DNA from 3 places in the Lactobacillus sp. 3B(2020) genome. Region 2 is predicted to be linked to each of the others. Evidence: a T-box and tRNA genes for the amino acid it is inferred to sense, from the RefSeq annotation. Region 2 holds a T-box; the other regions hold tRNA genes.
What was found. The T-box of region 2 lies ahead of ileS (isoleucine--tRNA ligase). A T-box ahead of a tRNA ligase gene usually reads a tRNA of that ligase, here a tRNA-Ile.
Positions count from the first base shown of each region.

Region 1 (6,249 bases), 1.1 Mb from region 2:
TAACTATATCCCTATAAAGTGGAGGAGAGTGGATTCGAACCACCGAACCCGAAGGAACGGTTTTACAGACCGTCGCGTTTAACCAGACTTCGCTACTCCTCCATAAAGTGGCGCGGGACGGAATCGAACCGCCGACACACGGAGCTTCAATCCGTTGCTCTACCAACTGAGCTACCGAGCCATCTTTAGGTTATACAACTATTTAGCTGTAATGGAGGATACAGGGCTCGAACCTGTGACCCTCTGCTTGTAAGGCAGACGCTCTCCCAACTGAGCTAATCCTCCAAAGTAATATGACCCGTACGGGACTCGAACCCATGTTACCAGCGTGAAAGGCTGGTGTCTTAACCAGCTTGACCAACGGGTCATAAACGGAGAGTAAGGGATTCGAACCCTTGATACAGGCTTTAACCCGTATACAGCATTTCCAATGCTGCTCCTTCGGCCAGCTCGGACAACTCTCCAAAATCCAAGCCCTGACACATTTAACTGCCAGGTGCCAAAGGCTTGATCATCGCGTGGCGACGCCCTATCCTCGCAGGGAGCGATCCCCCAACTACTTTCGGCGCGTTGAAGCTTAACTTCTGTGTTCGGCATGGGAACAGGTGTATCCTTCAAGCCATCATCACCACACTCTATCCTTTTCAGGATTGAAAGCTTGTGCTTTCAAAACTAAACAATATCTTTCCCCTCAAGTAACCTTACCACCTTTTACCTTGGTTAAGTCCTCGACCGATTAGTAATGGTCCGCTCCATGCGTCACCGCACTTCCACTTCCATCCTATCTACCTCATCATCTCTGAGGGGTCTTACTTCCTTAACGGAATGGGAAATCTCATCTTGAGGCGAGTTTCACACTTAGATGCTTTCAGCGTTTATCTCATCCATACATAGCTACCCAGCGGTGCTCCTGGCGGAACAACTGGTACACCAGCGGTATGTCCATCCCGGTCCTCTCGTACTAAGGACAGGTCCTCTCAAATTTCCTACGCCCGCGACGGATAGGGACCGAACTGTCTCACGACGTTCTGAACCCAGCTCGCGTACCGCTTTAATGGGCGAACAGCCCAACCCTTGGGACCGACTACAGCCCCAGGATGCGATGAGCCGACATCGAGGTGCCAAACCTCCCCGTCGATGTGGACTCTTGGGGGAGATAAGCCTGTTATCCCCAGGGTAGCTTTTATCCGTTGAGCGATGGCCCTTCCATACGGAACCACCGGATCACTAAGCCCGACTTTCGTCCCTGCTCGACCTGTCTGTCTCGCAGTCAAGCTCGCTTGTGCCTTTACACTCTGCGAATGATTTCCAACCATTCTGAGCGAACCTTTGGGCGCCTCCGTTACCTTTTGGGAGGCGACCGCCCCAGTCAAACTGCCCACCTGACACTGTCTCCCACCACGATGAGTGGTGCGGGTTAGAGTGGTCATAGTGCAAGGGTAGTATCCCACCAACGCCTCCACCGAAACTAGCGTCCCGGTTTCTATGGCTCCTACCTATCCTGTACAAGCAATACAAACACTCAATATCAAGCTACAGTAAAGCTCCATGGGGTCTTTCCGTCCTGTCGCGGGTAGCCTGCATCTTCACAGGCAATTCAATTTCACCGAGTCTCTCGTTGAGACAGTGCCCAGATCGTTACGCCTTTCGTGCGGGTCGGAACTTACCCGACAAGGAATTTCGCTACCTTAGGACCGTTATAGTTACGGCCGCCGTTTACTGGGGCTTCAATTCAGAGCTTCGCCGAAGCTAACCCTTCCTTTTAACCTTCCAGCACCGGGCAGGCGTCAGCCCCTATACTTCATCTTACGATTTTGCAGAAACCTGTGTTTTTGATAAACAGTCGCCTGGGCCTTTTCACTGCGGCTGGTCTTGCGACCAGCACCCCTTCTCCCGAAGTTACGGGGTCATTTTGCCGAGTTCCTTAACGAGAGTTCACTCGCTCACCTTAGGATTCTCTCCTCGACTACCTGTGTCGGTTTGCGGTACGGGTAGTTAGTTACTCACTAGAAGCTTTTCTCGGCAGCGTGACATCAACGACTTCGCTACTATAATTTCACTCCCCATCACAGCTTGTTAACCCGGATTAAAACATTTAACTCTAACCCTAACTTACTGCTTGGCCGGACACTTCCAATCGTCCGGATCGTTTAGCCTTCTGCGTCCCTCCATCATTCAAACGCAACTAACTAGTACAGGAATCTCAACCTGTTAGCCATCGACTACGCCTTTCGGCCTCGCCTTAGGTCCCGACTTACCCTGGGAGGACGAGCCTTCCCCAGGAAACCTTAGTCATTCGGTGGACAGGATTCTCACCTGTCTTTCGCTACTCATACCGGCATTCTCACTTCTAAGCGCTCCACTAGTCCTCACGGTCTAACTTCATCGCCCTTAGAACGCTCTCCTATCATTCAACCTAACGGTTGAATCCACAGTTTCGGTAATATGCTTAGCCCCGGTACATTTTCGGCGCAGGATCACTCGACTAGTGAGCTATTACGCACTCTTTAAATGATGGCTGCTTCTGAGCCAACATCCTAGTTGTCTATGCAACTCCACATCCTTTTCCACTTAGCATATATTTTGGGACCTTAACTGGTGATCTGGGCTGTTCCCCTTTCGACGGTGGATCTTATCACTCATCGTCTGACTCCCGGACATGAATCGATGGCATTCGGAGTTTATCTGAAGTTGGTAACCCATGACGGGCCCCGTGTTCAAACAGTGCTCTACCTCCAAGATTCTTAATTCCGAGGCTCCCCCTAAAGAGATTTCGGAGAGAACCAGCTATCTCCAAGTTCGTTTGGAATTTCACCGCTACCCACACCTCATCCCAGCCTTTTTCAACAGACACGGGTTCGGACCTCCAGTGCGTTTTACCGCACCTTCATCCTGGACATGGGTAGGTCACCTGGTTTCGGGTACATAACTACGTACTTCGTACGCCCATTTCAGACTCGCTTTCGCTACGGCTCCGGTTTTTCCACCTTAACCTTGCACGTAATCATGACTCGCCGGTTCATTCTGCAAGAGGCACGCCGTCACCCATTAACGGGCTCCGACAGCTTGTAGGCACATGGTTTCAGGAACTCTTTCACTCCCCTCCCGGGGTGCTTTTCACCTTTCCCTCACGGTACTGGTTCACTATCGGTCACTAGGGAGTATTTAGCCTTGCGAGATGGTCCTCGCGGATTCCGACGGGGTTTCACGTGTCCCGCCGTACTCAGGATCCTGAACTGAGGGGGTAAGGTTTCGTCTACTGGACTATCACCATCTCTGGTGCAGCTTCCCAACTGCTTCGACTACCTTGCCCCTTGGTAACTCAAACGTTCAGTCCTACAACCCCAACAAGCAAGCTCGTTGGTTTGGGCTCTTTCCGTTTCGCTCGCCGCTACTCAGGAAATCGATTTTTCTTTCTCTTCCTGCAGCTACTTAGATGTTTCAGTTCACTGCGTCTACCGCTTACTAGCTATGAATTCACTAGTCAAGCAACTAACGACTAAGTTAGTTAGGTTTCCCCATTCGGAAATCTCCGGATCAAAGTGTACTTACCACTCCCCGAAGCATATCGGTGTTAGTCCCGTCCTTCATCGGCTCCTAGTACCAAGGCATTCACCATGCGCCCTTTGTAACTTAACCTGATTGATCGACGATCAATCGAGTTAATTGAGATAGCGATTATATTCGTTAAAAACTCAAATAACGCGGTGTTCTCGGTTTTCTTGATTATTTAGAAAAGATATTATTTAGTTTTCAAAGTACAAACTTTTACCAACTATCGTTGGTAATGGAGAATATCGGGATCGAACCGATGACCTCCTGCTTGCAAAGCAGGTGCTCTCCCAGCTGAGCTAATTCCCCATAATGGGCCTAAGTGGACTCGAACCACCGACCTCACGCTTATCAGGCGTGCGCTCTAAACCAACTGAGCTATAGGCCCAAATAAGCGAGCTATTAAATTGAGAGGTAAACCCCTCAAAACTGAACAAAGTTTCAACGCTGTGTAGGTTTCCGATTAATTCCTTAGAAAGGAGGTGATCCAGCCGCAGGTTCTCCTACGGCTACCTTGTTACGACTTCACCCCAGTCATCTGCCCTGCCTTAGGCGGCTGGCTCCAAAAGGTTACCCCACCGACTTTGGGCATTGCAAACTCCCATGGTGTGACGGGCGGTGTGTACAAGGCCCGGGAACGTATTCACCGCGGCATGCTGATCCGCGATTACTAGCGATTCCGACTTCGTGCAGTCGAGTTGCAGACTGCAGTCCGAACTGAGAACGGTTTTAAGAGATTAGCTTGCCCTCGCGAGTTCGCAACTCGTTGTACCGTCCATTGTAGCACGTGTGTAGCCCAGGTCATAAGGGGCATGATGATCTGACGTCGTCCCCACCTTCCTCCGGTTTGTCACCGGCAGTCTCACTAGAGTGCCCAACTAAATGCTGGCAACTAGTAACAAGGGTTGCGCTCGTTGCGGGACTTAACCCAACATCTCACGACACGAGCTGACGACGACCATGCACCACCTGTCATTGCGTCCCCGAAGGGAACGCCCTATCTCTAGGGTTGGCGCAAGATGTCAAGACCTGGTAAGGTTCTTCGCGTAGCTTCGAATTAAACCACATGCTCCACCGCTTGTGCGGGCCCCCGTCAATTCCTTTGAGTTTCAACCTTGCGGTCGTACTCCCCAGGCGGAGTGCTTAATGCGTTAGCTGCGGCACTGAAGGGCGGAAACCCTCCAACACCTAGCACTCATCGTTTACGGCATGGACTACCAGGGTATCTAATCCTGTTCGCTACCCATGCTTTCGAGCCTCAGCGTCAGTTGCAGACCAGGCAGCCGCCTTCGCCACTGGTGTTCTTCCATATATCTACGCATTCCACCGCTACACATGGAGTTCCACTGCCCTCTTCTGCACTCAAGTCATCCAGTTTCCGATGCACTTCTTCGGTTAAGCCGAAGGCTTTCACATCAGACTTAGAAAACCGCCTGCGCTCGCTTTACGCCCAATAAACCCGGATAACGCTTGCCACCTACGTATTACCGCGGCTGCTGGCACGTAGTTAGCCGTGACTTTCTGGTTGAATACCGTCAATACTAGAACAGTTACTCTCTAGCATGTTCTTCTTCAACAACAGAGCTTTACGAGCCGAAACCCTTCTTCACTCACGCGGTGTTGCTCCATCAGGCTTGCGCCCATTGTGGAAGATTCCCTACTGCTGCCTCCCGTAGGAGTATGGACCGTGTCTCAGTTCCATTGTGGCCGATCAGTCTCTCAACTCGGCTACGCATCATTGCCTTGGTAAGCCATTACCTCACCAACAAGCTAATGCGCCGCAGGCCCATCCAGAAGTGATAGCCGAAACCATCTTTTAAACATTAACCAGGCGGTTAATGTTGTTATGCGGTATTAGCACTTGTTTCCAAATGTTGTCCCCCGCTTCTGGGCAGGTTGCCTACGTGTTACTCACCCGTCCGCCACTCGTTGGTAAACCAACGTCAATCAGATGCAAGCATCATCAATCAGTTGGGCCAACGCGTACGACTTGCATGTATTAGGCACACCGCCGGCGTTCATCCTGAGCCAGGATCAAACTCTCATATAAAATAAGAATTTGAGATAGCTCTCAAAAATAAATTAAGCGAATTGACTTCGCAAATGTTTTGCCTCGATCATTACGATCAAGGACCCTACACATTTGATTCGTCGAAACTTTATTCAGTTTTCAAAGGTCTACCGAATTGCTTGGAAAAATAATTCCTAGCGCTTAGTTATTATAGCATCTGATTTAGAAGATGTCAAGAACTTTTTTAAATCATTTTTGGAGTTCTTAATTACTAAGCTCATCAGCAACTCTTATATGTTACCAAAGCATTAACTTTACGTCAAGAAGTTTTTATTGAAACTTTCAATTGCCGTGACAACGATAACTACTATACAGGTAACTATTAGTAATTGTCAATCATCTTCACAAATTATTTTTAACTTTTTTGTTTTTCTTTGTTATTCACGTTCATTAATGGCTAATTATTCGTAAATTATCTACTATAATTCATTATGAAGCAATAATAGTTCAGTTAAAAGCTTTCATAAAAATCATATAGGCAATTAAAGATCTCAATTGCTGCTAAGTCCAGGTCATCAAAAACTAATTGTTCTTGCTCACGATTGCGGACGATAATAAACTCGTTTTCCGACTGTCGATAAATTACCTCACAGACATAAACCCCATATGCCGTAAATTCACGGCGT
Region 1 covers NZ_CP047410.1:396,281-402,529, reverse strand. Annotated here, with positions in the region: tRNA gene GTO83_RS01890 (tRNA-Trp) at 1-13, opposite strand, end outside; tRNA gene GTO83_RS01885 (tRNA-Tyr) at 20-102, opposite strand; tRNA gene GTO83_RS01880 (tRNA-Phe) at 109-181, opposite strand; tRNA gene GTO83_RS01875 (tRNA-Val) at 213-285, opposite strand; tRNA gene GTO83_RS01870 (tRNA-Glu) at 295-367, opposite strand; tRNA gene GTO83_RS01865 (tRNA-Ser) at 373-464, opposite strand; rRNA gene rrf (5S ribosomal RNA) at 517-633, opposite strand; rRNA gene GTO83_RS01855 (23S ribosomal RNA) at 717-3,639, opposite strand; tRNA gene GTO83_RS01850 (tRNA-Ala) at 3,789-3,861, opposite strand; tRNA gene GTO83_RS01845 (tRNA-Ile) at 3,866-3,940, opposite strand; rRNA gene GTO83_RS01840 (16S ribosomal RNA) at 4,028-5,602, opposite strand; gene GTO83_RS01835 (DUF1797 family protein) at 6,075-6,249, opposite strand, start outside.
Region 1: it has a tRNA-Ile gene. The T-box ahead of ileS (isoleucine--tRNA ligase) is inferred to sense a tRNA for this amino acid. The anticodon was not compared.

Region 2 (6,249 bases):
AATTCCTCCGATTACCAATTTAGTTGCTTACCAGTGGCTTTTAAACATTTTTAGAAAATACAAAAAGGCCGAGGTAAACTACTCAGCCTTTTCATTTTACAACATTTATTTAGTTTTCGCTTGCGAGATTAATCTTCCAAACCAGTTTCAACCGTTTCTGGGAAGTTAGCTCGCACAATGTGAGCACACCGCGCACAAAGTTGTGGATAAGCCGAATCACTACCAACGTCTTCCTTAGTCATCCGACAACGCGCACAAACTTCGCCGGTCGCCTTTTCAATGGCAACTGCTGAATTGTCGCTAAAGTGTTCGAGGTCAGCTGGTGCATCATCAGCGGCCTCCAAGGCTAAATCAGAAACCCCTAATAACAAGGCCACATCAGTCTTGAAGCTCTTAACTAATTCTAGTTGGCTTGGTGTCAAGTAGAGGGTTGCCTTTGCTTCTAAGGATTTCCCGATTAACTTAGCGTTCCGGGCTTCTTCCAAAGCCTTCAAAACGTGTGAACGTAATTCCATAAAGGCTTCCCAACGCGCAAGTAAGCTTTCTTCGCCATCAAAGCTTTGGGCATCTGGAATCTCGGTTAATTGAACAAAGTCCTCTGGTTCATCCATGTATTCCCATACTTCTTCAGTCGTATGCGGTAAGATTGGGGTTAACAACTTAACTAAAGTCGTTAAAATTTCGTAGAAGACCGTTTGCATTGACTTCCGCGTTAAGGACTTAGCTGGTTCAATGTAAAGGACATCTTTGGCGACGTTCATGTAGAAGGCTGACAAGTCGTTGTTAACAAAGTTAATTAACCGCTTGTATGCACTCAAAAAGTCAAAGTTGTCGAAGTCCTTACGCATGCCAGCTAAGAAGTGGTTGAAGTTAACCGTCATGTATTGGTCAACTTCCGTCCGCTTCTCGAAGGCCACTGTTTCTTCAGCCGCATCAAAGTCTGCCGTGTTCGCTAACAAGAAGCGGAAAGTGTTCCGCAATTTCCGGTAAGCTTCCGAGATTTGCTGGAAGGTCCCCATTGAAACCCGAACATCAGCGGAGGTATCAGCGGACATTACCCAAAGACGGATAATTTCAGCCCCCATGTTTTGGACAACCTTGGCTGGATCAATCACGTTTCCTAGGGACTTGGACATCTTATTCCCCTTCTTATCCAAGGTAAAACCTTGAGAAAGAATTTGCTTATATGGTGCATGACCGGAAACCACGACACTGGTAATCAAACTCGAATTGAACCAACCCCGGTATTGGTCAGAGCCTTCAAGATACATATCTGCCGGGTAAGTTAAGTAATCCCGTTCGGCTAAAACCCCTTGGTGAGAAGAACCAGAGTCAAACCAAACATCCATGATGTCGGTTTCCTTAGTAAACTTACCATTCGGTGAATGTTCACTCGTAAAACCTTCTGGTAAGAGATCCTTAGCGTCCCGTTCAAACCAGACATTTGAACCATATTCGCGGAAAAGATCAGAAACGTGGTTAATCGTTTCTTCCGTCATGATTGGGGTCCCATCTTCAGCATAGAAGATTGGGAGCGGAACTCCCCAAACCCGTTGCCGGGAGATAACCCAGTCACCCCGGTCACGAAGCATGTTGTATAGTCGAACCTTACCCCATTCTGGTTTGTACTGAACTTCATCCACCGCGTTCAAAATTTCGTCCCGCATTTTATCGATGGAAACAAACCATTGATCAGTGGCCCGGAAGACAATTGGTTGCTTGGTCCGCCAATCAAATGGGTAGGAGTGCTTCAATGGTTCTTGGAGTAAGAGGGCGTTGTTTGCCTTCAATTTTTCCAAGGAAATGTCGTCCGCATCTTGGTAGAAGACGCCATCAAAGCCATCCCCATTTTCAGCCGTCAAATGCCCTTGATCATCCATTGGAGCGAAGATTGGTAAGTTGTACTTCAAACCGAAACGGTAGTCATCGTCCCCGTAACCAGGAGCCGTGTGAACTAACCCCGTCCCGGTATCATCAGTAACATAATCACCAAGGCCAACTAAAAGGTCGCGATCAAGGTAAGGGTGGTTAGTAACCATGCCTTCCAAGTCTTTCCCTTTCAAGACCTTAACCGTCTCAACATCTTCCCAACCAAGCTTTTCACTTAATTCAGCTAATAAACTGCCGGCAACAACAAACTGCCGATCATCATTAGCTGGCTTTACCACCACGTATTCGTAATCGGCATTAACCGCAACGGCTTCCGAAGCGGGAATCGTCCAAGGCGTCGTCGTCCAAACGACCAGATATGTGTTGTCATCAAGTAAGTCTTTACCATCCTTAACTTGTTCAACGAAGAAAGCGGTCTTAGCAACTACATCGTGATATTCAACTTCAGCTTCGGCTAATGCTGATTCAGAAGACCATGACCAGTAAACCGGCTTCTTAGCTTGGTATAAGAGTCCCTTCTTGGCAAAGGCACCAAAAACCTTAATTTGCGCGGCTTCAAATTCCTTGTGCAAAGTTAAGTAAGGGTGTTCCCAATCCCCACTAACTCCAAGCCGCTTAAAACCTGCCATTTGCTTTTGCACTTGTTCAAGGGCAAAGTCACGACAAAGGTTCCGGAATTCTGCTGTAGACATCTTCTTCCGGTCGTATCCGGCTTTCGTTAATTGGTGTTCAATTGGTAAACCGTGAGTATCCCAACCAGGAACGTATGGGGCCCGGTAGCCCGTCATGGACTTGTAACGAACAATAAAGTCCTTAGAAATCTTATTCATGGCGTGACCAACGTGAATATTTCCGTTAGCGTATGGAGGACCATCATGAAGCACAAAAGTTGGCTTCCCCTCGTTTAATTTTTGCCGTAATTGATAAACTTTGTTTTCTTCCCAAAGTTGTTCCCGCTTGCCTTCAGTTTCCGGTAAATGGCCCCACATTGGGAACTTAGTTTTACCTAAGTTTAAGGTGTCCTTAACGCGCATGACTCTTCCTCCTTAATATGTTTTGCAAAGCTAAAATGAAAAAACACCCCGCCCCAAAAGGGACGAAGTGTTTTCGTGGTACCACCCTTGTTTTCGGGAGAAACTCCCTAACTTGGTCATTGAATAACGGTCATGAACCGAGATCCCCTAGAAACTTAGGGATCCACTCGAGGTGATTTACAGACGAACTTAATTAGCAACCTCTCACCAATTGTTGCCTCGCTAAGAATTAATTGCCGTCTGCCCGTCCTCATCATTGCTTTGCGAATAATCAACTAGTCAGCTGGCTTGTCAGCATCATCAGGGAAAATCACTACCGTTTGGCTTTCCGGTTCATTAGCTTGGGAAGTAGGTTCTTCCGCTGCTGGCATCGCTGGAACTTCCATTTCCGGATCGTGGGCTTCCCCTTGCGTAGCCGCAAAATCAAATTGACTTGATTGATTTGTTGCCGTTGATTCTACACTCTCATTTGAAACCTTGTCAACCCTTGAACCCAAGATCTTTTCAATTTCATCATATTGACTCAAATCATCGTTGGCTAATAATTCGTCCCAATCTTTGCTCTTAACCACTTCGAGCTGGGATTCAAGCATCACTTGGAGCCGTTGTCTGAAAATCCGGGTTTGCTTCTTCAAATCATTAGTTTCGGTTGTTAATCGCCGAGTTTGACTAGCTGCATTTTCGATGACAGCGTTAGACTTGTCGTTAGCTTCTGAAACAATATCAGTTGCTTGCTTTTGGGCTTCCCGAACCACAATTTCAGCTTCACGCTTAGCGTTACTCTTAACTTTATCAGCCGCCTCTTGGGCAACTAAAATTGACTTATTAAGTGAGTCCTTCAAGTCAGTGAAGTACTTCAACTTTTCTTCATTTGCCTTTACTTGTTCACTTAAGGCCCGGTTTTGCTCTGCCAAATCTGCAACCGTCGAAGCAACTTGACGTAAAAAGTCTTTTACTTCGTTGGGGTTAAATCCTCGCATTTTTGAATCAAATTGCTTGTTTGCGATTTCATCAGGCGTCAACGTCATTATTCATTCCTCCAAATCATGCTTTTATAACGTCAATTATAACACGTAATTTATCTTTTTTATTTCGATTACCGATCTGGGAAAGCCGAATTCTTCCAGCATGCCGGACCGACATTAAATCAAATTCATCAAGCTCATAGTCAGGGCGATCAATGGTTTCCCAGTTAACCCGGACCAGCCCCCGTTCTATTGTTTGCTTAGCCCGATTTCGCGAGTAATTGAACCCTGCAGCGATAATTACATCTAACCGTAACGAACTAACCGTCGTTTGGACTGGTTCCCAATCAACCTCCGGGGTAATGACTGCTTCAAAATCAACCGGTAAAAATTTAACCTTGGCTTTCCCAACATGGGTGATCTCGCGCCGAATAAAGGGAACCATCTCTTCTTTGACAATTACCTGGACCCGAAGGTCGGCTTTTAAAATATCCCCAAAAGTCGTTCGCGCGAGGCCTTCGCCAATTAAGGTTCCCATTACTTGTCGATGATGAAGCTCCAAAAACTTCGTTGGGTAATCAATCTCCAATAGTTGGAGCTTAAAATCTTCAGCTTGAGGGCTAAAATAAGACGGGTAAAACAACAACCGTTGCATTTCCGCTTGTGGATAACCACCCCAATGAGCAAGCTTGACGTCATCATAACGATTAACCAACGTCTGAGCAATGTAAACCTGACGGGGATTTGCAAATTCGGTCAAAACCGGCCGATATTCGTTTATTACCTGTTTTAGCCAATCCTCAACCTGATCAATAAAGGGATTTTCTTCAGGTCGAAAATGTTGTCTAAAGTCGTTTACCATTGCTAACTACTCCTATCCAACTACTAACTTAAAGCAATTGACCAAGAAATCTAATCCCTGATTGGGCAAACCAAAGCACCATGATCGCAACCACAGGCGCAAAGCTTACCCCTCCAAGCGGCGGAATAACCCGTTCAAAAAAGTCCAGGTAGGGACCCACTAACTTCGTCAGCCATTCCCCAACTTTTGAGTTTAAGCCACCTGGAAACCAAGTTAAAATACACCAAACAACAATTGCTGTTGTGTATAAGTTCAATAAACTACTAATTACCCACACAATAAAAGCGACCACTTCACCACTCCTATAAATTGTTACTATCATGTCGAAGGTCCAACCCGACACGACCACTAACTTCATAATTCTTAGGGGTACACAAGAAAATTTCTTCACCGATCCGCTTAATCTTGCCATCAATCGCAAAAACGATCCCATTTAAGAAATCTAAGGTTCGCCGCCCAGTTTGCTCGTCCTCTTGACTAAAGTTAACGATGACGGCTTCGCCATTTAATAGCTGCTTGCTGATTTCCCTAACGTCGCTATAGATTCGCGGTTCAAATAAGGCAATCCGCCCCGGTTCCCGAGAAATTCCCTGTTGGATTGAGACGACCTTATTATTTTGTTTAACAACCGGTTGTTTTGCCGGTGTTACAGGGGCTTCCTTAGCGTAGTATTCCGTAGCAGTTGGTTCGTCGCTAATTCCAAAAAAGTTACTAAAAAACTTACCAGCCATTCAACCGCCCCCTTTCTGATCATTTCCGCCGATTCTTAAAGAAGGCTGGAGTTGAAAGATCTTCGCCCTCATCGTCGACGTTTGTTAAATTATCATTTTGAACACTGAAGTCAGGCTTTTCAACATCATTAAAGTTGTCATTTTGTCGATTAGTCAAGTTAGTACCCAGATCATCATCCCAGCCGCTAAATGGATCCGTCTTGGTTTCACTTGCTGGTTCATTGATCGGTGCCCCAGTTCCTTCAGTCAATGGCGCCGTTTCATTTTCATTGGCTTCCACAACTGGTTGTCCTTGGCTAGCTTGTTCTTGCGCTGCTCGCCGTTGGTCTTGCTTCTTTTTATCAATACCAGTAGCGATAACCGTAACCCGCACTTCATCACCTAGATTGTCGTCCATGGCCATCCCAAAGGTAATATCAACATTTGTATTGGCGGCTTGACGAATTACGCTTGAAGCTTCTTGGGCTTCAAACATTGACAAGTTCTTACCACCGGTAACGTTTACCAAGACGTGTTCAGCCCCGTCAATGGAAACTTCCAATAATGGTGATGAGATTGCCTTCTTAGTTGCTTCCGTTGCCCGGTTTTCACCAGTTGAAGAACCAATTCCCATCAAAGCAGAACCTTGGTTAGTCATCGTGTGCCGAATATCAGCAAAGTCCAAGTTAATGTATCCCGGATTAGTGATCAAATCAGAAATCCCTTCAACCCCTTGACGAAGCACGTCATCAGCTTCCTTGAAGGCTTCCATCATTGGCGTTTTCTTA
Region 2 covers NZ_CP047410.1:1,447,534-1,453,782, forward strand. Annotated here, with positions in the region: gene ileS (isoleucine--tRNA ligase) at 129-2,924, opposite strand; T-box leader at 2,980-3,190, opposite strand; gene GTO83_RS07225 (DivIVA domain-containing protein) at 3,200-3,952, opposite strand; gene GTO83_RS07230 (RNA-binding protein) at 3,969-4,751, opposite strand; gene GTO83_RS07235 (YggT family protein) at 4,780-5,043, opposite strand; gene GTO83_RS07240 (cell division protein SepF) at 5,054-5,482, opposite strand; gene ftsZ (cell division protein FtsZ) at 5,502-6,249, opposite strand, start outside.

Region 3 (6,249 bases), 1.0 Mb from region 2:
ACCGCCCCAGTCAAACTGCCCACCTGACACTGTCTCCCACCACGATGAGTGGTGCGGGTTAGAGTGGTCATAGTGCAAGGGTAGTATCCCACCAACGCCTCCACCGAAACTAGCGTCCCGGTTTCTATGGCTCCTACCTATCCTGTACAAGCAATACAAACACTCAATATCAAGCTACAGTAAAGCTCCATGGGGTCTTTCCGTCCTGTCGCGGGTAGCCTGCATCTTCACAGGCAATTCAATTTCACCGAGTCTCTCGTTGAGACAGTGCCCAGATCGTTACGCCTTTCGTGCGGGTCGGAACTTACCCGACAAGGAATTTCGCTACCTTAGGACCGTTATAGTTACGGCCGCCGTTTACTGGGGCTTCAATTCAGAGCTTCGCCGAAGCTAACCCTTCCTTTTAACCTTCCAGCACCGGGCAGGCGTCAGCCCCTATACTTCATCTTACGATTTTGCAGAAACCTGTGTTTTTGATAAACAGTCGCCTGGGCCTTTTCACTGCGGCTGGTCTTGCGACCAGCACCCCTTCTCCCGAAGTTACGGGGTCATTTTGCCGAGTTCCTTAACGAGAGTTCACTCGCTCACCTTAGGATTCTCTCCTCGACTACCTGTGTCGGTTTGCGGTACGGGTAGTTAGTTACTCACTAGAAGCTTTTCTCGGCAGCGTGACATCAACGACTTCGCTACTATAATTTCACTCCCCATCACAGCTTGTTAACCCGGATTAAAACATTTAACTCTAACCCTAACTTACTGCTTGGCCGGACACTTCCAATCGTCCGGATCGTTTAGCCTTCTGCGTCCCTCCATCATTCAAACGCAACTAACTAGTACAGGAATCTCAACCTGTTAGCCATCGACTACGCCTTTCGGCCTCGCCTTAGGTCCCGACTTACCCTGGGAGGACGAGCCTTCCCCAGGAAACCTTAGTCATTCGGTGGACAGGATTCTCACCTGTCTTTCGCTACTCATACCGGCATTCTCACTTCTAAGCGCTCCACTAGTCCTCACGGTCTAACTTCATCGCCCTTAGAACGCTCTCCTATCACTCAACCTAACGGTTGAATCCACAGTTTCGGTAATATGCTTAGCCCCGGTACATTTTCGGCGCAGGATCACTCGACTAGTGAGCTATTACGCACTCTTTAAATGATGGCTGCTTCTGAGCCAACATCCTAGTTGTCTATGCAACTCCACATCCTTTTCCACTTAGCATATATTTTGGGACCTTAACTGGTGATCTGGGCTGTTCCCCTTTCGACGGTGGATCTTATCACTCATCGTCTGACTCCCGGACATGAATCGATGGCATTCGGAGTTTATCTGAAGTTGGTAACCCATGACGGGCCCCGTGTTCAAACAGTGCTCTACCTCCAAGATTCTTAATTCCGAGGCTCCCCCTAAAGAGATTTCGGAGAGAACCAGCTATCTCCAAGTTCGTTTGGAATTTCACCGCTACCCACACCTCATCCCAGCCTTTTTCAACAGACACGGGTTCGGACCTCCAGTGCGTTTTACCGCACCTTCATCCTGGACATGGGTAGGTCACCTGGTTTCGGGTACATAACTACGTACTTCGTACGCCCATTTCAGACTCGCTTTCGCTACGGCTCCGGTTTTTCCACCTTAACCTTGCACGTAATCATGACTCGCCGGTTCATTCTGCAAGAGGCACGCCGTCACCCATTAACGGGCTCCGACAGCTTGTAGGCACATGGTTTCAGGAACTCTTTCACTCCCCTCCCGGGGTGCTTTTCACCTTTCCCTCACGGTACTGGTTCACTATCGGTCACTAGGGAGTATTTAGCCTTGCGAGATGGTCCTCGCGGATTCCGACGGGGTTTCACGTGTCCCGCCGTACTCAGGATCCTGAACTGAGGGGGTAAGGTTTCGTCTACTGGACTATCACCATCTCTGGTGCAGCTTCCCAACTGCTTCGACTACCTTGCCCCTTGGTAACTCAAACGTTCAGTCCTACAACCCCAACAAGCAAGCTCGTTGGTTTGGGCTCTTTCCGTTTCGCTCACCGCTACTCAGGAAATCGATTTTTCTTTCTCTTCCTGCAGCTACTTAGATGTTTCAGTTCACTGCGTCTACCGCTTACTAGCTATGAATTCACTAGTCAAGCAACTAACGACTAAGTTAGTTAGGTTTCCCCATTCGGAAATCTCCGGATCAAAGTGTACTTACCACTCCCCGAAGCATATCGGTGTTAGTCCCGTCCTTCATCGGCTCCTAGTACCAAGGCATTCACCATGCGCCCTTTGTAACTTAACCTGATTGATCGACGATCAATCGAGTTAATTGAGATAGCGATTATATTCGTTAAAAACTCAAATAACGCGGTGTTCTCGGTTTTCTTGATTATTTAGAAAAGATATTATTTAGTTTTCAAAGTACAAACTTTTACCAACTATCGTTGGTAATGGAGAATATCGGGATCGAACCGATGACCTCCTGCTTGCAAAGCAGGTGCTCTCCCAGCTGAGCTAATTCCCCATAATGGGCCTAAGTGGACTCGAACCACCGACCTCACGCTTATCAGGCGTGCGCTCTAAACCAACTGAGCTATAGGCCCAAATAAGCGAGCTATTAAATTGAGAGGTAAACCCCTCAAAACTGAACAAAGTTTCAACGCTGTGTAGGTTTCCGATTAATTCCTTAGAAAGGAGGTGATCCAGCCGCAGGTTCTCCTACGGCTACCTTGTTACGACTTCACCCCAGTCATCTGCCCTGCCTTAGGCGGCTGGCTCCAAAAGGTTACCCCACCGACTTTGGGCATTGCAAACTCCCATGGTGTGACGGGCGGTGTGTACAAGGCCCGGGAACGTATTCACCGCGGCATGCTGATCCGCGATTACTAGCGATTCCGACTTCGTGCAGTCGAGTTGCAGACTGCAGTCCGAACTGAGAACGGTTTTAAGAGATTAGCTTGCCCTCGCGAGTTCGCAACTCGTTGTACCGTCCATTGTAGCACGTGTGTAGCCCAGGTCATAAGGGGCATGATGATCTGACGTCGTCCCCACCTTCCTCCGGTTTGTCACCGGCAGTCTCACTAGAGTGCCCAACTAAATGCTGGCAACTAGTAACAAGGGTTGCGCTCGTTGCGGGACTTAACCCAACATCTCACGACACGAGCTGACGACGACCATGCACCACCTGTCATTGCGTCCCCGAAGGGAACGCCCTATCTCTAGGGTTGGCGCAAGATGTCAAGACCTGGTAAGGTTCTTCGCGTAGCTTCGAATTAAACCACATGCTCCACCGCTTGTGCGGGCCCCCGTCAATTCCTTTGAGTTTCAACCTTGCGGTCGTACTCCCCAGGCGGAGTGCTTAATGCGTTAGCTGCGGCACTGAAGGGCGGAAACCCTCCAACACCTAGCACTCATCGTTTACGGCATGGACTACCAGGGTATCTAATCCTGTTCGCTACCCATGCTTTCGAGCCTCAGCGTCAGTTGCAGACCAGGCAGCCGCCTTCGCCACTGGTGTTCTTCCATATATCTACGCATTCCACCGCTACACATGGAGTTCCACTGCCCTCTTCTGCACTCAAGTCATCCAGTTTCCGATGCACTTCTTCGGTTAAGCCGAAGGCTTTCACATCAGACTTAGAAAACCGCCTGCGCTCGCTTTACGCCCAATAAATCCGGATAACGCTTGCCACCTACGTATTACCGCGGCTGCTGGCACGTAGTTAGCCGTGACTTTCTGGTTGAATACCGTCAATACTAGAACAGTTACTCTCTAGCATGTTCTTCTTCAACAACAGAGCTTTACGAGCCGAAACCCTTCTTCACTCACGCGGTGTTGCTCCATCAGGCTTGCGCCCATTGTGGAAGATTCCCTACTGCTGCCTCCCGTAGGAGTATGGACCGTGTCTCAGTTCCATTGTGGCCGATCAGTCTCTCAACTCGGCTACGCATCATTGCCTTGGTAAGCCATTACCTTACCAACAAGCTAATGCGCCGCAGGCCCATCCAGAAGTGATAGCCGAAACCATCTTTTAAACATTAACCAGGCGGTTAATGTTGTTATGCGGTATTAGCACTTGTTTCCAAATGTTGTCCCCCGCTTCTGGGCAGGTTGCCTACGTGTTACTCACCCGTCCGCCACTCGTTGGTAAACCAACGTCAATCAGATGCAAGCATCATCAATCAGTTGGGCCAACGCGTACGACTTGCATGTATTAGGCACACCGCCGGCGTTCATCCTGAGCCAGGATCAAACTCTCATATAAAACAAGAATTTGAGATAGCTCTCAAAAATAAATTAAGCGAATTGACTTCGCAAATGTTTTGCCTCGATCATTAAGATCAAGGACCCTACACATTTGATTCGTCGAAACTTTATTCAGTTTTCAAAGGTCTACCGAATTGCTTGGAAAGTTAATTCCCAGCGCTTAGTCATTATATCATCTGGTTTAGAAGATGTTAAGAACTTTTTTGAATTATTTTGAAGCTCTTAATTACTAAGCTCATCAGCAACTCTTACATGTTATCAAATCATCAACTCTTTGTCAACTACTTTTTTAATTAACTTTTGTTGATCAGCAGTGAATTTACTTAACTGCCGTGACAACGATATCTAATATACAGGGTTCCCTAGCCTCTGTCAACAAAATTTCGAAATTAATTTTCAATTTTTTTATCTCCGAATTTTAACTTTATTCAATTTCTAAATCATCGCTGAATCACTAACTTTATTCCCGTTTTTCGATGAATCACCCGGCTTTAATATTTAGAATTTTGGGTATCAACATCCCGATTTCAAAGTAAAATTTGCAGATACTTTTTACAATTTCCATTTAATTTAAATCTCGTTTCTAACTTCAGCAAATAAAAAAAGCCCAGGGTAGTTTCAAAACTACTCTGAGCTTAGCAATTATTACTTCTTTGGCCGCATGGTTGGGAAGAGCAAAACATCCCGAATCGACTTAGCATCAGTCAAGAGCATGACTAACCGGTCAATGCCAACCCCGAGTCCCCCCGTAGGTGGCATTCCGTATTCGAGGGCTTCCACGAAGTCTTCATCGATTGGTTGGTATTCATCATTCCCTTGAGCATGTTCTTCGGCTTGCTTTTCAAACCGTTGCCGTTGATCAATTGGGTCGTTTAATTCACTAAAGGCGTTAGCAAATTCACTACCTAAAATATAAAGTTCAAATCGGTCAGTAAACCGTGAATCTTGTTCGTTAACTTTAGCCAATGGTGAAATTTCAACTGGGTGCCCATAAATAAAGACTGGTTCTTGGAGCTGGTCTTGGACCTTTTCTTCAAAGAAGGCGTTGATAATGTGGCCAACCTTCCACCAATCTTCATATTCAATTCCATTTTCGTCAGCGAGCTTCTTAGCGTCATCGTCTGACATCGGTTCCCAGAAATCAATCCCGGTGTACTTCTTAATTGCATCCACCATGTGCATCCGGGCAAATGGCTTGGTAAAGTCCATTTCATGCCCTTGATAAGTAAACTTAAGGTTCGGGTGAACAGCCTTAGTAGCGGCCTTGACGATCCCTTCCGTTTCTTCCATCACATCATTGAAGTCAAAGTACGCAGCATACGTTTCCATCGTATCAAACTCAGGATTGTGGCGCAGATCCATCCCCTCGTTCCGGAAAATCCGCCCTAGTTCATAAACCCGTTCCATTCCCCCAACAATCAACCGCTTCAACCGTAATTCGGTCGCAATCCGCATGTACATATCGATATCAAGGGCGTTATGGTGCGTAATAAATGGCCGAGCTTCAGCACCAGAAGCCACATTTTCCAAAATTGGGGTTTCTACTTCCGTAAAATCATTGTCATCCATGTACCGCCGAATGGCCTTGATGATTTTAGTCCGGTTTTGGAAACGTTCAAAGCTTTCCCGGTTGGTAATTAAGTCCAGGTAACGTTGCCGGTAAACCAATTCAGGGTCTTGAAGACCATGGTACTTATCTGGTAATGGCCGTAATGCCTTCGTTAAGAAGGTGATTTCAGAGGCCCGGACAGTCAATTCACCAACTTTGGTCTTAATAACATCCCCCCGGATCCCCCAGAAGTCACCAATATCAGATTCCTTAAAAAGCTTATAAGCTTCTTCGCCAACCCGGTCTTGCCGAATGTAGAACTGAATCCGCCCACCACGGTCAAGCAGGTCACCAAAGCTAGCCTTACCGCTTCCCCGCTTAGCGATCATCCGTCCAGCGATCGTAACCATGTTACCCTGTTCAAGTAAGAGCTCGCCACTGAGTTCGCCATACTT
Region 3 covers NZ_CP047410.1:344,536-350,784, reverse strand. Annotated here, with positions in the region: rRNA gene GTO83_RS01610 (23S ribosomal RNA) at 1-2,280, opposite strand, end outside; tRNA gene GTO83_RS01605 (tRNA-Ala) at 2,430-2,502, opposite strand; tRNA gene GTO83_RS01600 (tRNA-Ile) at 2,507-2,581, opposite strand; rRNA gene GTO83_RS01595 (16S ribosomal RNA) at 2,669-4,243, opposite strand; gene lysS (lysine--tRNA ligase) at 4,891-6,249, opposite strand, start outside.
Region 3: it has a tRNA-Ile gene. The T-box ahead of ileS (isoleucine--tRNA ligase) is inferred to sense a tRNA for this amino acid. The anticodon was not compared.